One region of the Heyndrickxia sp. FSL K6-6286 genome, then DNA from elsewhere that is predicted to be linked to it. Evidence: riboswitches for the same ligand, from Rfam matches in the RefSeq annotation. Region 1 holds a riboswitch; the other holds the start of a gene.

The links. Region 1 has a riboswitch for cyclic di-AMP ahead of MHI39_RS02130 (APC family permease). Riboswitches for the same ligand answer to the same signal wherever they lie in the genome.
Region 2: it holds a riboswitch for cyclic di-AMP, as region 1 does, so the genes downstream of both, MHI39_RS15615 (TrkA family potassium uptake protein) here and MHI39_RS02130 (APC family permease) in region 1, are expected to answer to the same signal.

The regions. Positions count from the first base shown of each region.
Region 1 is NZ_CP152029.1:387,629-391,056, forward strand. Features, by position in the region: gene MHI39_RS02130 (APC family permease) at 1-1,691, opposite strand, end outside; cyclic di-AMP (ydaO/yuaA leader) riboswitch at 1,804-1,948, opposite strand; gene tatA (twin-arginine translocase TatA/TatE family subunit) at 2,186-2,353, shown strand; gene MHI39_RS02140 (AI-2E family transporter) at 2,593-3,428, shown strand, end outside.
Region 2 is NZ_CP152029.1:3,084,716-3,088,143, forward strand. Features, by position in the region: gene MHI39_RS15610 (TrkH family potassium uptake protein) at 1-1,209, opposite strand, end outside; gene MHI39_RS15615 (TrkA family potassium uptake protein) at 1,211-1,870, opposite strand; cyclic di-AMP (ydaO/yuaA leader) riboswitch at 2,001-2,147, opposite strand; one part of gene MHI39_RS15620 (IS3 family transposase) at 2,426-3,289, opposite strand; one part of gene MHI39_RS15620 (IS3 family transposase) at 3,291-3,428, opposite strand, start outside.

The DNA of each region.
Region 1 (3,428 bases):
ACTAATACAGTCACCATATAATGCTTTTCTGTTGCTTTGGCTTGTATCGTTTCTAAAAATTTACACAAAGGATGAAGTATACTCCGATAGGATGAATAAAGTGTCACAAGGCGAACCCCATTATTTAATTCAGCCCATTGTAGCTCCATCTTTTTTTCATCTTCCTTATCGAAGGCAACATATACAGCAATTACTTGATCAGATAAAGATTTTGCATAATTAATCGAGCGATCCACAACCGTTGTTATTCCCGCAACAGGCACTATAAAAATGTTTCCCTTAATTTCTTCCTCTATATGCTTTGATAAACGTAGCTGTTCTCCAACCGCTGAGTAATGTTTTTTTATCTGATAAAACGTATATACAACAATAGGTAGGAAGATAATGACAAACCAAACCTGATGGAATTTAGTTACAAAAAGAATCGCTAGTACAAGAAATGAAATAAGTGCCCCTATTAAATTAATAGCAAGTTTACCAATCCATCCTTTCGGTTTTTCTCTTAACCATTTCATACTCATACCTGTTTGAGAAAGGGTAAATGGAATAAAAACGCCTACTGCATATAAGGGAATTAAATGCTCTGTTTTTCCTTTAAATGCTATGATGAGCAAAATAGAAGCAATGCTTAAAAAAATGATTCCATTTGAGTATCCCAAACGATCCCCTCTAATCGAGAACATTCTTGGCATATACTTATCCCTGGATAAACTGTAAGCTAACATAGGAAATGCCGAGAAACCTGTATTAGCAGCAAGTACTAATATTAATGCAGTAGTTCCTTGTACAAAGAAATAAAGGAAATTTCGTCCGAATGTTTGTGCTGCAATTTGAGAAATCACCGTTTCATTTCCTTTAGGAGCAATTCCAAACCAATAGGTTAAAAAAGTAATTCCCGAGAATAGAACAGCAAGAATAAATCCCATTAAGGCTAATGTTGCAGCAGCATTTTTTGCAGCCGGTGCTTTAAAATTTGGGACAGCATTCGAAATCGCTTCTACACCAGTCAAAGCTGAGCAGCCTGATGAAAAGGCGCGTAGTAATAGGAATAAAGAAATTCCTGCTACCGGTGTCCCAATGGATGTATGCAATTGTGGTGACACTTGCCCTGTTGCAATTTTAAACATCCCTACAAAAATCAGCATCACTAAAGCAAAAACAAATAAATAGATAGGATAGGCTAAAACTGCTGCAGATTCAGTTAAACCACGTAAATTTAATATTGTAATAAAAATGACAAGCATGACGGCAATAAACACATTATGCTCGTGCAAGATAGGAAACGCTGATGTGATGGCATCGGTTCCTGCTGAAATACTAACAGCCACGGTTAGTATATAATCAACTAATAAAGAACCTCCCGCAATTAAACCAGGATTGATACCGAGATTTTCCTTAGAGACAATATAAGCACCTCCACCCTGAGGGTAAGAGAAAATAATTTGACGATAAGATAAGGTAAGTGCTGCTAAAAGAAATAAAACGCCGATCGCTATCGGGATCGTATACCAGAAGGCTAATGTACTAATCGTCGCTAAAACGATTAAAATCTGTTCTGTACCATAGGCAACAGAAGATAAGGCATCAGATGAAAGAATAGCTAATGCTTTAAGTTTTGTTAGCTTTTGTTCGCCAAGTTCATGTGTTTTTAATGGCCTTCCAATTAATAAGCGTTTAAATGAACTGTACATAAATAAAGTCTCCTTAATGTAAGTCTGTTTGATGTCTTGATTATTTAAAATTGCACAGCAAAAAACCACAGAGGGATGCAGTCCTCTGTGGTCGATGATTCGATCACATAAACACTCCTCTCTCGCAACGCTTACGAGGTTAGCTGTCGGATTCGGGTATGAGAGTAACCCTACCTTTAAAAAAAGGATTCACCCCAAGTGACTAATAGCCACAATCATGGTTCCCCCGCTTCTTTCGAATTAAGCGATAAAAGATATTCATTTTTTTATATTGAAATATTACTCCCATCAAAAAAAGTTGTAAAGAAGAATTTTTTTCTTTTTTTTCGTCGTTCTTTTATAGCAGAATAAACAACATTTTCTGTAAAAAACGTCATCATTTGTCCATTTTAGTAACTTGAATTTCAAAAGTAATAGGCTTAAAATAGCCGTAGGCATAATGATTAAATTGAAAGATCGTATAAATCTAGTTTAAATACTTAGGAGATGAACAAATGGGTAACTTAGGATTCGGAGAAATTCTTCTTATTATTGTCATTGCCCTATTGATTTTTGGTCCGTCAAAACTTCCTCAGTTAGGTAAAGCTGCAGGTCAAACATTAAGAGAATTTAAAAAAGGTATGAGCGGAATCATGGATGACGACTCAAATGAAAAAAAATAATCTTATCTAATATGTACGGGCAAGGGGCTGTCTAATAAGGGGTCTGATCCCTCACGATGAACTATTATATAGAGTGATTTTGAATAAATTCATTCTATATACTGTGTTGTGGGGTCTGCCCCCTTTGCTTTTTAGACAGTCCTTATTTATTTTGGTGAAAATTTTTTAAAACGTCGGGGAAATTCCTTTTAACTTATGGGAAAATTCATTATCATAGTAAATAAAAGTAAATAGTAGAGGTGTTTAAAATAAAAAAGAAATTTTTTAACTTAGGGATAGGGATAATTATTGTTTTAATTATCATTTGGCTATTAAATCAAGTGAGTTTTGTCTTCACTCCATTGGTTATCTTTATTCAGACCCTGTTTATTCCGTTTTTAATTTCGGGAATTTTATACTATTTGGCGAGACCTGTTGTTAGGCTGCTAGAAGGATGGAGGATTCCAAGAAAACTAGCTATTATGCTGATATTTGTGATTTTGATTGGAATCGTCATTGCGGTGATTGAATTAATTGGTCCGTTATTACAAGATCAGTTTAAGCGGTTAATAGAAAATGTACCAGATATGGTAAAAGCCGCACAGGATGCTTTTACTTATTGGCAAAAAAATCAAGAATATATCCCTCAATTTGCAAAGGATATCATTGCAAATTTAACTACTAAATTGCAAACAAATGCATTGGCAACAGGGGGAGCGGTGGCCAAAGTTTTAGGAAATGTCTTTGGATTTATTTTCTCGCTAGTCATTGTTCCATTTATCCTATTCTATATGTTAAATGATCGGGATCGGTTTGTACCAAATGTGACACGCTTTTTCCCTAAATCAAAGGAAAAAGAAATTCGTTCCGTTCTACATGATATGGACAAAGCACTTGGAGGTTATATCCAAGGTCAATTAATTGTCAGCTCTGTTGTTGGGATTCTTTTATTAATTGGTTATTTAATTATTGGTTTGGATTATGCGCTGATTCTAGCACTCTTTGGTATGGCAACCAATGTCATCCCATTCCTTGGACCATTTATTGCCGCGACGCCCGCTATTATCGTCGCTTTTTTCCAGAATCCGATTATGGC
Region 2 (3,428 bases), 2.6 Mb from region 1:
GATAAGCTTTCCTAAAATTGAAAGATCCGCTGTTATTCCCATGGATAATCCTACTGTACCAAAAGCTGAGATAACTTCAAAAAATAGTTTTAGAAAAGGCTCTGATTCAGTAATGTTTAAGATAAATACACTTATGAAAATAAATACAATGCTAATGGTTAGCACTGCCAGAGAGCGATAAATAATATTATCTTTAATCGATCTATTAGCAATAGTAATGTGACTCTTTCCTCGTAAAAAGGTCAATACGGATAAAGCAATAACAATAAAAGTGGTAAGTTTTATACCTCCACCAGTTGAAGCACTACCTGCACCAACAAACATTAACAGTAACATTAATGTGATTGTTCCCTCATGTAAACTCCCGATATCTAATGTGTTAAATCCAGCAGTACGGGTTGTCACTGCTTGAAAATAGGCTGACCATAATTTATCCCCTAGCGAAGTCAAAGAGCCTAAAGTATTTGGATTACCATACTCCAAGAAGAAAACAATAATCATAGCAAATAAATTAATAACTAATGTACCTATAATCATTAGTTTTGAGTGGAGGCTTAAATTTTTGAAATTACGTTTATGCCATATATCTATTAATACTGTGAAACCTATACCTCCTAAAATAAAAAGAAATGATATAACTAAATTCACCAATGGATCTCCAACATATTTCATCAAGTTATCTGACCAGATGGAAAAACCTGCATTATTGAAAGCTGATATTGAATGAAAAAAGCTATAGTACATTCCTTTAGCCCATCCATACTCTGGTACCCATTTGATAGATAAAAGCAGCATAGCAAATATTTCAATTGTAAATGAATATATAAACAAATTTTTAACTAACTTTATTACCCCACCAATAGAAGTTGCATTTAAAGCTTGCTGTACAATTAATCTTTCTTTAAATCCAATTTTTTTTCCTAGCATGATTAAAATTAATACGGCAAATGACATAATTCCTAGTCCACCGACTTGTATAAGCAAAACGATTACTATTTGACCAAAAATAGTATATGCAGTACCTGTGTCGACTACGGCAAGGCCAGTAACTGTCATAGCTGATGTAGTAGTAAAAAGAGCATCTACCCAACTAACAGAACTAGTAGTTGAAAATGGTAATTTTAATAATGACGTTCCTAAAATAATGAAAAATAGAAACACAAGAACTAACAATTGATAAGGATTTAATCTTATATATTTTAAATTCATTTTATACACCCTTTTTTTCAAAAAGAGAAATATCTTTATTATTTCCGATTACAATTAAAACATCGTTTATTGTAACTACTTCCTCAGCTGAAGGAGAGATGACAAATGAACCATTTCGCTGAATCCCCACAATGGTACATCCATAATTTGCCCGTATATCGAGCTCACCTAAGCTGCAACCATCAATTTTCTTTGTAGCTACAATTTCTACCATACTGTGATCCTTAGATAGCTCAATAAAATCAATCATTTTATCTGAAACTATATGATGAGCTATCCTCTTTGCTACATCTCTTTCTGGATGAATCACTCTATCAACACCAATTTTTTTTAAAACTTTTGAATGATAGTCATTTTGGGCTTTTGCCCAAACTTGTGGTACACCAATCTCTTTTAACAACATTGAGGTTAATATACTCGATTGCATATTATCCCCAAATGAAACAAAGGCGTGATCAACATTCCGTATACCAAGGTGATTTAAAATTGTTTCATCTATTACATCTGCACAAACTGCAAATGTTGCCAAGTTCATATAATCGTTGACTTTTTCTTCATTTTTATCAATTGCGATTACTTCAATATCCATATCATGAAATTCTTTTACGAGGGTACCCCCAAAACGTCCTAAACCGAAAACAGCAAATGACTTTCTCTTCATCTTAACCTTCCTTATTAAGTTCTTATTTTATTAATCTATCCTTTTCTAACAGAACTCATAAAAATTATTTCTTCATAAAAAAAACCACAGGGGATTATCCCGTGGTCATATCATTAGATCACAAGTTCCATCACCCTCTTCTCAACGCTTACGAGGTTAGCTGTCGGATTCGGGTCAAAAAGTAACCCTACCTTTAAAATAAAGGACTCACCCCAAGTAGCGATAATAAGCTACAGATTGGTTCCCCCGTTCTATACAGATTCAGCGATTAAGATGATTTATTAAATTCATGAAAGTAATATATTTCACTTTAAAGTGGACCCCTTCGTCAAGACACTAATTTAAATTTTTTAAGGTGGGTCAGAATCCATTATGGATATCTGCTTTATAGGAGCTAGAGGTGCTCACTGGGGCTAGGGGGGTGGTAGGTGCACATTTTTTTGCGAGTGATTCATCCTACTCTATTTTTCCTTCTCAGGGGAGGTTCTGTCAAGGGCGAGCGGAGCGAGGGCTAGCCATACCCTTGACAGGTTCTTCCCTGAGAAGTATCATCCCTTATGGATGAATCACTCCGAGGCCATAAACGGAGGCGGGGGGTTTATAGCCAATCGATTGGTGAGGGCGTTCATAGTTATAGAAGTGGATAAAATTGTTAATCTCTTTCCTTGCTTCTCTTGGACTCTCGTAATCTTTTAAGTAAACCTCCTCATATTTAATCGTTCTCCATAACCTCTCTGTAACAATATTATCAAGGGCTCTTCCTTTGCCGTCCATGCTAATTCGGATGTCCTTATCCAGCAGTAATCCGGTATATTGGGGACTGGTAAAATGGCTACCCTGATCACTATTTAAGATCTCTGGCTGTCCTACCGACAGAGCCCGTTTCACTGCCTCCAAGACAAAGTCAATCTCTAGTGTTTGGTCTAGCTCCCAGCTAACGACAAAGCGAGAATACCAGTCTATCAGAGCTACAAGATACATCCAGCCTCGTTGGAGGCGAATGTAGGTAATATCGATTCCCCAGACGTGGTTAGGGTGGCTAATGGCCAAATTTCTAAGAAGATACGGATAGATCCGGTGCTCAAGATTGCGTTTACTAAGGTTAGGGCCGGGAGAAATCCCTGCAATGCCCATTTCCCGCATATGACGTTGTACAGCCTTGCGATTAATATTTATTCCATTGTTGTTTAGAACAACAGTAATTCGCCTAGACCCAAAATAGGGATGCTTGGTATAAATTTCATCAATCTTGTGCTTGATAAATATTTCCTCAGGAGAAGGCTCGACTGGCTTATAATACAAGCTAGTACGATTGAGCCCAAGCAGCTGAGCCTGGGTAGTGATTGGCAGCTCTTTATCATCCCAATCAATCATTTGAATACGCTCGGCCCTACTCCTTGATTCCAGATTTTTTTTTAAGCCACGACAATTGCGTGGTTAAACGGCCAACCTCAGCGTAGAGGTTTTCAATTTGATTTTCATATTCCGCCTTCATTTGATCCGCTTTTTTATTTTCTTTAGCGAAGATCGAAGGCATTTGATCAAGAAATGCATTCCT